One region of the Brevibacillus sp. AG162 genome, then DNA from elsewhere that is predicted to be linked to it. Evidence: predicted binding sites of a transcription regulator. Region 1 holds the regulator's gene; each other region holds the start of a gene.
What was found. The regulator Rex, encoded in region 1, represses fermentation and respiration genes when NADH is low (regulators of the CRP and FNR family bind a similar motif). The targets are predictions, from matches to a motif close to TTGTGAAATATTTCACAA.
Positions count from the first base shown of each region.

Region 2: FB479_RS26925 (cytochrome ubiquinol oxidase subunit I) is a predicted target of Rex. The motif match lies at 2,071-2,088, and genes of this name have one in related genera.
Region 3: FB479_RS27580 (nitrate/nitrite transporter) is a predicted target of Rex. The motif match lies at 1,794-1,811, and genes of this name have one in related genera.
Region 4: FB479_RS05860 (helical membrane plugin domain-containing protein) is a predicted target of Rex. The motif match lies at 1,863-1,880, and genes of this name have one in related genera.

Region 1 covers NZ_VFNO01000003.1:402,732-405,901, reverse strand. Annotated here, with positions in the region: gene FB479_RS11930 (amidohydrolase) at 1-1,002, opposite strand, end outside; gene FB479_RS11925 (redox-sensing transcriptional repressor Rex) at 1,019-1,642, opposite strand; gene FB479_RS11920 (ComEC/Rec2 family competence protein) at 1,659-2,564, opposite strand; gene dinG (ATP-dependent DNA helicase DinG) at 2,606-3,170, opposite strand, start outside.
Region 2 covers NZ_VFNO01000013.1:19,115-22,284, forward strand. Annotated here, with positions in the region: gene cydB (cytochrome d ubiquinol oxidase subunit II) at 1-562, opposite strand, end outside; gene FB479_RS26925 (cytochrome ubiquinol oxidase subunit I) at 552-1,967, opposite strand; gene FB479_RS26930 (hypothetical protein) at 2,464-3,170, opposite strand, start outside.
Region 3 covers NZ_VFNO01000013.1:159,240-162,409, forward strand. Annotated here, with positions in the region: gene FB479_RS27575 (Crp/Fnr family transcriptional regulator) at 1-146, shown strand, start outside; gene FB479_RS27580 (nitrate/nitrite transporter) at 229-1,728, opposite strand; gene hcp (hydroxylamine reductase) at 1,874-3,169, shown strand.
Region 4 covers NZ_VFNO01000002.1:215,839-219,008, forward strand. Annotated here, with positions in the region: gene FB479_RS05855 (NAD(P)/FAD-dependent oxidoreductase) at 32-1,210, opposite strand; gene FB479_RS05860 (helical membrane plugin domain-containing protein) at 1,253-1,708, opposite strand; gene FB479_RS05865 (PilZ domain-containing protein) at 1,999-2,664, opposite strand; gene obgE (GTPase ObgE) at 2,673-3,170, opposite strand, start outside.

The DNA of each region.
Region 1 (3,170 bases):
TACAGCTACTGGATCGTTGTTCACACCTTTGTGCAGGATCGCAGCGAGTTTCAATTCCTCAAACAAATTCAAATTGTTGTTGCTTGCCGAGCTGTCGGTACCCAGCGATACACTGACACCTTTTGCCAACATTTTCGGAACAGGCGCAACTCCGCTTGCCAGCTTCAGGTTGCTCACTACATTATGAGAAACTCTCACGTTGTATTTTGCCAAAATGTCGATTTCTTCATCCGTTAAGTGAACAGCGTGTGCGACAAGTGTTGGGCGATTGAACATTCCCAGCTTTTCCAAATGAGCAACTGGACGCAGCCCGTAGTCCTTCTCGTTTTGACCGACTTCCCATGCAGTTTCAGACATATGGATATGAAGCGGCAAGGACAGCTCATCTGCTTTTTCGATAATTTGGGTAATAAATTCTGGTGAGCAGGTGTACGGCGCATGCGGTGCCATCATGACGGTAATACGCCCGTCTGCCTGATTATGCCATTCTTTTGCAAAAAGAGTCGCGTCTTTCAGCTTTGTTTGACGTTCTTCTTCGGAGCACAGACCGATCATCCCTCTGCAAAGGCGGGCACGCATTCCAGCTGCATCGACTTCCTTCGCCACAACATCCATATGATCATACATATCCACAAACGTGGTGGTTCCGGTACGAATCATCTCAATAAGCGACAGTTGGGTACCCCATTTTACTGTGTCTCCCGTAAATTGTGCCTCCAATGGCCACATTTTGTCTTCCAGCCATTGTTGCAGCGGCAAATCATCTGCATAACCGCGTAGGAGAGACATACCAGCATGTCCATGCGTGTTGATTAATCCAGGCAGTATGTAGTCTCCTTTTTGATCGATAACTTCATCGTATCCCGCTTCCGACAGGTCCTCAGGAGTTGGGCCCACATATGTAATCTTGTTGCCTTCGAATGCTACGGCACCATCGTAAATGACTTCATTCGTCTCGTTAACGGTAATAACTGTTGCGTGAATGAGGATCGTCTTTTTCATAGTATACACTCCATTCTTACGTCAAGTAGTAGGCCAAGCTTTGCAGGTTGGACGTCACATCCGCATAGTGAATGCGAACATCTTTTCCTGCGCGAATCGTCGTAGGGGCAAAATTCAAGATCCCCCTGATACCCGCTTGAGTCAACTGATCACATACGGATTGCGCTGCAGGTGCCGGTACCGTAATAATCGCCAGCTTGATTTGCTTGCTTACGATCGTTTCTTCCAGCTCTGATAAAGGCTGAATCGGTATACCTGCGACTTTTTTGCCCTGCTTCTCTGGATTATTGTCAAAGATGGCCGCAATCCGCATGTTATCTTTCAAATAAGCGTTGTAGTTACTAATGGCATGGCCCAAATGCCCAGCTCCGACCAAAGCAACACGGATTTCATCCGTTAGCTTCAGGATTTCACGGATTTTTTCCACCAGATAATCGACATCATAGCCGATTCCCTTTTTTCCAAAATCACCAAAAGCTGCAAGATCTTTTCTGATTTGGGCAGGATTCACATCAAGATTCTTGCCCATCTGTTGGGAGGAAACGGTGGTCACCTCAACTTGCTGCAAATAACTGAGGTAACGCAGATAAATCGGCAAACGACGGACGACCGCTTCTGAAATCTTTTCGTGTTTTGCCACGTTCGGTCTTTCCCCCCTAATTCTTTTGCTTCAAAATCCGATATTCTTTTCCATTCGATAAAATGGTAATGGAACCGTCGTGGCTGGTCACGTACGTCTCGGCCCATGACTCACCCAGGCGCTCCATGACTTCCGTCTGACCGTCTTTCATTTGATCCCGCGATCGGCCTGTCTGAATAATGGCGACCTGAGGATCGACCTGTGTCAGAAACGGTTGCGAAGAGCCTTGATTGCTCCCCTGACCGGCTACCTTTAGCACTTCCGCCTTCAGTCTGTCATTTTGCCGTTCCAACAGTCGCTCTTCTGCTTTTTCATTCACGGCACTCATAAATAAAAATCGCAATTGGCCGTGTGTTAATCGAAAAACGAGAGAATTGTTCTGGGGCGATAAAAATAACGGTTCTTCCGGGAGCAAAACCTCCATGGAGATTTCTTGGTCAAGAGTGAGTACTTGTCCTTGCTCTGCTTCCATCTGCTTGTGGTTGGCGCGAAGCAGCACGACATGGCGAATGGATGGTGCGATCAGCTTGGGCAAAATGACGGCATCTACAAGCACTTGCTGGCTCAATAAAGCGTAGCCCCCCATATGCTCTGGCTGGTCGTTTGTCAACACCACATAATCGAGCCGTGTGATCTTGAGCTCTGCCAAGCGTGCCGAAAGAACGGGCCAATCTTCTGCCGTACCCGTATCAATCAGCATCGTTTTGCCGCCTGGCATTCGCAAAAGCGTACTCTCGCCATGCGGAAGTGCCAAGTAGGTGACAATGAGACCCGAAAATTCCTGTTCTGTCTCCGTTTCAAACGGGTCATCTATCTTCACTGCTGCTTCTTGCAAATACAAATGGCTATCAATCGAGCATGCGCAAAGGAAAATCGCACTAAGAACTACAATCCACCAACGCCACGCTTTTTTCCATAACATTTATTTTATCACCTTAATCCCTATGAGACTATTGCTTCATTTTATGAATCTGACAGGGATTGCATACTAAGGAATGGCTCTATGCGCTCTCGAAGTGTTGGCCATGGACCGCTTTCGATTTGAAATGGCGGCAAAGATTGAAGGAATGAGCGTCCATATCTCGACTCAACTACACGCGTGTCGAGAACGATCACGACCCCTCGATCCAAGTGATGGCGAATTAATCGACCCACCCCTTGCTTAAATTGCAAAACGGCTTGTGGAAGAGACAAAGACATAAAGGCGTTTTTTCCTTCTGCCTTCAAAAGCTCTGCCCTTCCTTGATAGACAGGATGATTCGGAGGCGCAAACGGGAGGCGAACAATGACTAAACTGCTCAGCCATTCCCCCTGGATATCGACACCTTCCCAGAAGCTGCTCGTCCCAAGCAGAACACTTCTCTCCATGCTTCGGAACAGACGCACCAGCTTGCTCCGATTGTTACTATCAATCCCGTGACCGAATAACGTATACGGTTCTGGGGCCTCCGTAAGCCGTTCCTTCATCGCTTGGTAAACAAGTCGAAGCATCGAATGGGAGGTAAACAGGATCAGCGTCCTTCCTTTC
Region 2 (3,170 bases), on a different contig from region 1:
GCTCGCCCACAGTGCGCAGTGAGATGAAGTTGAGTCCGTGCAGCAAGCATAAGCCCGTTACTGTCACTCCTGCCCACAACGAGTATCCATTCACAATGTCCGAGAAGCCCGCAGTCATTTCCATATTCTGATCAATCGGCACCCCCTTCACCAAGCTGGCAAAGACCATTCCGAACAACATCGGCGGTACAAAGCTTCCAATCAGAATCGCTGCGTCCCACGTCTTTTTCCAAGCCTCGCCTTTCCCCTTGCCTCTAAATTCAAATGCCACCCCGCGTCCAATCAAGGCAAGCAGAATCAGCGTAAGCACGAGATAATATCCGCTAAACATCGTGGAATACCACTCTGGAAACGCTGCAAACATCGCACCAGCGGCTGTAATCAACCAAACTTCATTGGCATCCCAGAACGGGCCAATCGTATTGATCAAAACCCGCGTTTGCAAATCATTTCGTGATAGCAGGCGCGTCGCCATGCCGACACCAAAGTCGAAGCCTTCGAGAAAGAAAAATCCGGTAAACAGAACGGCAATGAGCAGGAACCACAGTTCATTAAGCTCCATAACGTTCACCCCTTACACGATCAAATGGATCCTGGAGCTGTAAATCCTCTACTTCCTCATGACTATCCATATCCGGTCCTTTTTTGGCTACACGAGCAAACAGATAAGCCAAGACGCAGAGCAGGATGAGATAAATCGTCGTGAAGGCGATCAGAGAGAACCATACCTCTCCTGTGCTAATGCTTGGCGAAACCGAATCTTCAACACGCAAAAGCCCGAATACCGTCCACGGCTGACGACCTACCTCCGTCATGATCCAACCTGCTGAGTTTGCGATGAATGGTAGTGAGATACCCGCAACCATCAACTGCATGAACCGCTTGTTTGGCTGTTCCAGCTTTTTGCGTAAAGCGAGATATGCCCCGTACAAAGCCAGCAAAATCATGGCACTACCGCCCGCTACCATGATGCGGAAGCTCCAGAAGGTAGTCCGAACTGGTGGAATGTAGTTTCCTGGACCGTAAGTTTTCTCATACTCTGCTTGTAGTTCCAACATGCCCGGTACAGAACCTGAAAGTGAGTTGTACGTCAGAACGCTAAGCAAATAAGGAATTTTTATTTCAAAACCGTTTTCTTGTTTTTCTGGATCAATCGTTGCAAAGACCGTCCAAGGAGCTGGGTCCGAGCTTGTTTCCCACAGTCCTTCACTCGCTGCCATTTTCATCGGTTGGGTAGCAACCAAATACTGTGCCTGACCATGACCGAATTGAGCAATAGCCAGCGAGGAAATCAATGCTACCACGATCGCGATTTTGAAAGATTGTACAAAGAATGTGACGTCTTGTTTTTTCAACAGCTTCCAAGCACTGATACCTGCTACCAAGAAGGCACCTGTCGCAAATGCCGCAAATACGGTATGCGGGAATTCATATAGTAATTGTCCATTGGTAAGGAGAGCGAAGAAATCGACCATCTCTGCACGTCCGTTATTGATAGCAAAGCCGACTGGCTGCTGCATGAACGAGTTGGCTGCCAAAATCCAGAGAGCCGAAAGAATCGTTCCGATGGATACGAGCCATATACATGCGAGATGCACTCCTTTGGACAAACGATCCCAACCAAACACCCATAGTCCAATAAAAGTCGATTCGAGGAAGAATGCTAAGAGGGCCTCAATCGCTAGCGGTGTCCCAAATACGTCGCCGACGAATCGTGAGAAATCAGACCAGTTCATCCCAAATTGGAACTCCTGCATAATCCCTGTCACGATCCCGACCGCAAAATTTATCAGCAAAAAGGTTCCCCAAAACTTGGCCATTTTTTTGTACAAGTCATTCTTTTTTACCACATACATCGTTTCCATAATGGCTACTAATAATGACAGCCCGATGGAAATCGGCACAAAAACAAAGTGAAAGATAGTTGTTATCGCAAATTGAAGTCGTCCCAAATCCACTATATCCATGTACAAGATCCCTTTCTATTCGCGTTTTGGCCTTTATGTACCGGAATTATACCAGTGGGGAAACCAGCATTTATGACGACTTTGTGAAAATAATCACAAATATATGTGAAAAAATTCACAAATGATTCTCTCTCTTGTAACCCCCTTTTCGCATTCATCTTCGTGAGAGAGTTTTTTGTTTTACCCTGTATACTTCCGGTCATGTATCATTGTAGCAGGACTTTTGACCCTAGAGGGTGTCCGATTCGTTACATGATTTTTAACACTCTGTGACTGTTTAGGATTTTCCTATCATCGGCGATTATCGTACGTAGAAAAGTTGGAGAGGAGATTTGATCCTCTTTTTTCATTCCCGAATTCTCAATATATCTTCCTCCACAGCCTTTCAGTCACACTTTTGCTTTTTTAGCAGATTATGAAAATACCCAGACGATCACCGACCTCGAAAAGCATTCGAAGTCGGTTGTGCCTGGGTACGTGGTGAAGTAACAACCGCTTATTTTTTGGCGGATTTCGTTGACAAGGAATCGATGATGTTGCCGATGGTCGCAGCATCAAAGCTCTTCTCTGCCATCTGATACAGCTCGTAAGTAAATCCTTCATGCTCCCAAATCACGATTCCGTTGGCGAAATAAACCTTTTTCCCGCCAATGGTTTCAATCTTGACACCCTCTGTCGTGCTGATGCCGTTTTCGCCACCATTTGAAATCAACAAGGAAATAAACTCTTTCTCTTTTTCATACTGAATTTCTACCATACCCTTGCCATGAACGACCGTGTTTTTATAGGAATAATGCTCTGACAACCATGTCGGTGCGGGAAAGTCCATTTTGCTGGCTGCGCGTGCTTCTTCCAATGTCATCTGTGGGGGGGCCTTGTGTTCTATAGGTATCTCGATTCCTTGGGTATTGGACTGTGCAGCAGGCAGCTCTTTATCGTATTGGGTAATTTCCATGTTCCCGACCTGAAAGCGTGCCAAGATCGTCTGGAGCATTCCTTGGGCAAACGATGTAGTCGAGAATGCACCTAAAAGGCAAACAACAGCAACAGCACTAATTGTGGCAGCTTTCCATTTATTCGTTTTCATATAGATCCCGTCCTTTTTGTTATCAGGTAGTTGTATGTTTCCTGATTCCAATTTGAATTTCAACCGATTGTATATGTTGGCTTTTGGAGTGGCGTCATCCAGCTCCAGATCAGTAA
Region 3 (3,170 bases), on a different contig from region 1:
AAAGTGTCAACCGGATGCTTTCCGATCTGAAAAAACAGGACTCCATCGATCTGCTTCCCCACGGGCATATCTTGATTAAGGACCTTGCCTATTTAAAAGAAGCGATTTATTGTGATGACTGTCCTCCTGATATTTGCCAAATGTGAGCAAACTCTGCATACTTTTCTACACGAAAAAAGTCCTGGACTTGTCCGTCCAAGACTTTTTTTATAAGTGATTCAGCCTGATTTATCCATGTCTTTGCTCCACGAGCTCGCTGAACATGCCCGCATAGTACTCGACGTCTCCTGCATCGTCCAGAATCGCGCTGATCGTTAACCATTGGAGATACTGATCCCCATTCTTCCGGCGATTCCAGATCTCACCTTGCCAATAGCCGTTCTTTTTGATCGAGTCCCACATCTTTTGATAGAAGTCGGCATCCTGCCTGCCTGATTTTAAAATATTGGGGGACTTGCCAATCACCTCATTCATCTCATAACCGGTCACTTTCGTAAAAGCATGGTTCGCGCTTTTAATAACTCCTCGTGTATCGGTAATCAGTATCGCCTCTCCCGTCTTTTCCATAATGGTGGCGGCGAGCTGCAGCTTCTCTTGATAAAACATCCACATCACCAAGACCAAGCTTGCCAGCGCAAACTGAGATAACGCCATGAAACCGATCGCGTAATGTCCGGTTAGATTAAACAGCATCGTTAAGATCAACGGCGGGAAAAATCCTCCTAATCCCCCCATGGCAGATACGATCCCATTTACAATCCCCGCTTGTCGCGAGAAATACATCGGCACTAATTTGAACACGGCACCGTTACCGATTCCGGCACATATCGCTACCAACAAGCACCCTACTGTATACATCAAAATCGATGGCGAAAACGATAAGACAATACCAGACAAGGCGAGCCCGGCAAACACAATCATCAATGCCTTGAAGGGGTTCCACCTATCTCCTAACCAGCCTCCCAATGGTCTCGCAAGTGTCGCCAAAAGAATGAACCCTGCTGTTCTCATACCTGCATCTACTTTATCCAGTTGGAAATGGCTCACTAAAAAATTCGGGAGATAAACGGTGAAAGCGACGAAGCAGCCAAACGTAATAAAGTAGAACAAACTGATTAACCATAGTTTTTCGTTTTTGTAGACACTCTTTATCTGCTGACCAAGAGGAGTCACTACCTTAGGTTCATTTCTATCCCCCATCAAGAAGGTAAGCGCAGCGAATCCCGCGAGTAATAACATGAACATCTGTACAGTGGAGGCCCATCCAAACGATTTAGCCAGAACGGGCGCTGCAAAAGTGGTTACCGCTGTACCAATATTCCCCATACCGTAGATTCCGTTTACAGAACCATGCTTCTCTTTCGGATAGTATTTCGGTAGAGAAGTGACACCAACGGAAAACACCGCTCCGCCTATCCCCAAAAATAGCCCGCCGATTAACAAATCTGTATAAGTGGTCGCCTGGCTAATATAAAAAACAGGAGCCAGCAGCAAGAGAAAGCTTATGCTAAATAAAATTCTCGCGCCAAATCGGTTACTCCAATATCCAACAGGGATTCTCAGCAACGATCCTAGAAGAACAGGAATCGCTGTCACCCACGCTACTTCGCTTGCACTCATGGGTACGGTTTCTTTGATAAAAGGCATGAGCGATGACAGAATGACCCATACCATGAAACCGACCGTAAGACTCAACGTCTGTAACGGCAACTGCCATTTTCGTACCATAAACAACACCCCTCATTTGGGAAATCTTCTTCATCCACTATGATAAGAGGCAAAGTTTGGTTTCGTTGTGATTTTAATCACAGCTCCTTCCGGGCAACCCGCTTATAATCAAAGCGAAATCTTGAATCGAAGGAGTGGATTATACATGTTTTGTTATCAATGTGAACAGACTCCATCAGGTGGTTGTAAGGTCATCGGCGTTTGCGGAAAGAATGAAGATCTTGCGAGTATTCAGGATACAATAATTTTTGCTTTAAAAGGGATTGCAGCTTATGCCACACATGCTCGTCAACTGGGATATATCGATCCTGAAGTGGATGGGATTACTCAGGAAGCTCTCTATTTTACATTGACGAATGTGAATTTCAACTTGGATGAACATTTGCAAATGGCCATGAAAGTAGGCAAAGCCGCGATAAAAGTCATGGAGCTTTTGGATCGGGCCCATACGGATCATTTCGGAGTCCCACAGCCAATCACAGTCTCACAAAATAAAATAGAAGGAAAATGCATCGTTGTTACAGGACACAATCTGTTTGCTCTCGAAGAGCTGTTAAAACAGACAGAAGGCAAAGGAATCAATGTGTATACACATTCCGAAATGCTGCCTGCACATGGCTACCCCGCACTGAAGAAATATCCTCATTTGAAAGGAAACATCGGGAAAGCATGGTACGATCAACGTCAATTGTTTGAGAAATTTCCTGGCGCCATACTGGCTACAACAAACTGTGTAATGCCCATTCGAGGCAGCTATGCCGATCGTTTCTTTTCCTATGATATAACCGGTTTGGAGAACGTGACGAAAATTGTAGATAACGATTTTGCGCCGCTCATTGAAAAAGCATTGTCTCTCCCTGAGGTTTCCATCGAATCGGAACTGACGTTGACGACCGGGTATCATCACAAAACGGTCCTCGGCATCGCTCCCGAAATTATTCAGGCAGTCAAGGAAGGACAGATCAAACGCTTCTTCGTCATCGCTGGTTGCGACGCTCCTGGCAAGGGAGGCGAGTATTACCGTGAATTGGCTACGTCCTTACCGCCAGAAACAGTCATTCTTACTACCTCCTGCGGAAAATTCCGTTTTAACGATGTAGATTTCGGCACCGTGCCAGGTACCAACATCCCAAGATATATTGATTTGGGACAGTGCAATAACTCCGTTTCTACCATTACGATTGCGGCAGCATTAGCCGATGCCTTCGAGTGTGAAGTGAACGAGCTGCCGGTAAGTATCGTTCTTTCCTGGTTTGAACAAAAAGCGGTTTCCATCCTGCTCGGTCTGTTTAGCCTGGGGATACAAGATATACGGATTGGCCCAAAATTGCCTGAGTTCATTCAGCCCGGGGTTCTGCAAGTACTGCAAGACTTGTTCCATATTCAGTTGATTGGTGATGCTCAAGAAGATATGAAGCAAATGCTGGGAATCACTCAGTAGG
Region 4 (3,170 bases), on a different contig from region 1:
GACATCATGATCCCGGGTTTTCCTGATTCAATTAGTATGCCAAAGAGGACAAACCATTAATATGAGTCAAGTAGCGAACGTTACTCGCTTCTTTCATCAAGGTTGCAGGCAGGCCTTTCAGCTTCAGTTGGCTTGCACCGATTGTTCCGATCGCGTCTTTACGGCCCAGGCTACCCAGTGTACCGGAGAATACCGGTTTGAAAGTATCCATTTTGGTGCCGTTGAAGTGCGCGAAGAGATTGTGACCAACTACTTCTCCCATTTGCCATGCCAGCTGCGCAGTCGGAGGGAATGGACGACCTTCTGGCCCCATTACGACCGCACTGTCACCTGCGAGGAATACATCAGGGTGAGAAGTGGATTGCAGGAATTCTGTAACAGTTGCACGCCCGCGGTTTACTTCCACGCCGCACTCAGCTACTACGCGATTTCCTTGTACGCCACCTGTCCATACCATTGTTTTGGTTTCGATGGTACCGCCATCTTTCAGGCAAACCGTGGTTTCTTTCATTTCCGTTACAGGTACGCCTGTCAGGAATTGAACGCCGCGTTTTTCCAAGCTCGTTTTCGCACGCTCAACCAGGTCAGGAGCAAAACCAGCCAAAATGGATGGACCTGCTTCTACACAGTAGATGGATACGTCTGCAAAGTCTACGCCGTGTTTATGGCACAGATTTGGCAGCATATCAGCGAATTCCCCAACCAGCTCGATACCTGTCAGGCCGCCACCACCTACAACGAAGGTAGCATCTGCTTTATTTTTGCTCGTCTTGTATTCAATCACGCGCTCTTCGAGGTGTGCACGCAGACGATTTGCTTCTTCTACAGACTTCAGTGTAAAGCTGTACTCTTGCAGACCTGGGATTCCGAAGAATGCGGTTTCACTACCCAGCGCAATAACCAAAGCATCGTATTTAATGGACTCGCCGCTCGCCAGTGTTACACGTTGGGAATCGAGACCAATGTTTTCTACCGTGTCCACTACGAGGTTAATCTCTTTGCCACGCAGCAATCTTTCCAGAGGGAGCGCCACGTTTTGTTCAGACAGGTTTCCTACTGCCAAGCGGTGCAGTTCCGTAATGATTTGGTGAGTAGGAAAACGGTTTACCACCGTGATCGACGCTTCTTCAGCCGTCATGTATTTACGTGCAGTCAATGCGCTGAGCAAACCGCCATAACCGCCGCCTAGAATCAGAATATGCTTCGCCATGCCCAATCCTCCGTCCTTGTCTTCCATTCCATAATAAAAATATTAGCGTTTTTGTTGTTGACGTTCTGCGGTTACTTCCAGGAATGCTTGTGCGAAACGCAATGTTTTTTGTACTTGCGGATCTTTGAGCATTTTGAGAATACCGAACAAACCGATCGTAGACTCTTCTACATGAACACGGTCATTGGCCTCAATGGCTGCTTGCGCAATACCTTTCGCTTTATCAGAGATCGGTTTTACGAACTCTTCCATTCCGCCTTTGATGTCGTCGATCAATACGTGATCATTTGCTACTGTTTGTACCAGATCATATGTTTTGGTCAAAAGAGTTGTCAGTTCCGCCAATTTAGGCAGGTTCGCCACCAATACGTTCAGTGACTCTTGGATTTCTGGTTTCATCAACTGATCGAGTACATCTTGTTGCTGCGCTGGTGCCAGAGTAGCAGTGCTTGCTACTTCAGCAGCAGCTTGAGCTTGTTGCGTAGTTGTTTGAGACATAAAAAAAACGTCCTCCTTTGCTTTGGAATAGAGGCCTTTCATTCTCGATGCCTGTTCATACGAGTAACGGCCGCTATTCTCCCTGAAAATCCGGTTTAAAATTGCTTGTAACATTTTTCACAAAGCGAAACAGACAACGGATTCGAATAATCAAAAGTGAATGATTTCACAAGAATTTATTCAGGAAAGCGTACACAACAAATCATGAAGTGAACAGGCTCGATTTAGAACTCTATGTACTCTACTATATACCTTCTTCACGGGAACATCAAAGGAAAAAAACCGCTTCCTTAGGAAGAAGCGGTAGTTGAGAGCTTTTTATAGTAATCTTTGATGAGTTCATGATGCTTTTCATTGATATCCGTAAAGATTAATTCAATGATCGATTGTTTGTCTTGGAACGTTTTTTCCACGATTTTCGCCATCATGACGATCTCCTGCGCTTGCTTCGGTATCTTGAAAGACAAGTGGAGAAAATCGCCCTTCGACACATAACCGTCCGTTCCCAAAACAAGACGGGTTGGAGAGAATTTCAGCAACACTGCCTCGCCTTTTTCTTCGATCGGTCTAGCTCCCATCACCTTGTAAGGGACAGAAATACCGAGATCGGGGGAGATGGGATCCTGCTTGCGCTTTTGTGTAATTTCTACCCCTACACTAATCGGAATCATCCCTAAAAGCTTGATCGGCCAAAGCGTTTGCTCGGAAACTACCTCCAAATCAATGGTGTTCACTGCCGCATCCGTTTCCCAACGAATGCGTACAGTTGATCCGAGAAGCTCTGCTTTGGTTTCAGGCTTCATCTCACAGGAAACTACGAGATAACTGCCCTTTGCATGTTCAACCATAACTTGGACAGGTGTCTTCACCTGCTTGGAGATGATTAGCGGTAGCGTCGCACCGCGTTGGAGTCGTTTATCCCCCAAAAATGGGTTCAGTGATGGGATATCAATCATGGTTTTTGTCACTCCACAAAGTCAAACTCTAATTTGCCGATCCGAACGGTATCCCCGTCTTTTGCTCCCAGCTTGCGCAGAGCATCATCTACACCCATGCTGCGCATTTGTCTTGCAAAACGCTGGGCTGCATCATAGCTGTTCAGATTCGTCATGCGTACGAGCTTCTCGATCTTTTCACCGCTGACGACAAATACTTCGTTATCACGCGTAATTTCGAATGCCTCTGGTTCTTTTTCTGCTCGGAACACCACGCGCTCTTCCACTTCCGCAACTTCCTCGACAGCAGGCTTGTCCGGAATCGTCGCCAAGGTATCCCCGATCGCATACATCAATTCTTGTACGCCTTGACGGGTTGCAGCAGAGATCTCGTACACCTTCACATCTGGAGCCTTTTCCTTGAAAATACGCAGGTTTTCCTCTGCTTCTGGCAATTCCATTTTGTTCGCGACTACAATTTGCGGACGATCTTCGAGCTTCAGGTTATACATTGTCAGCTCTCGGTT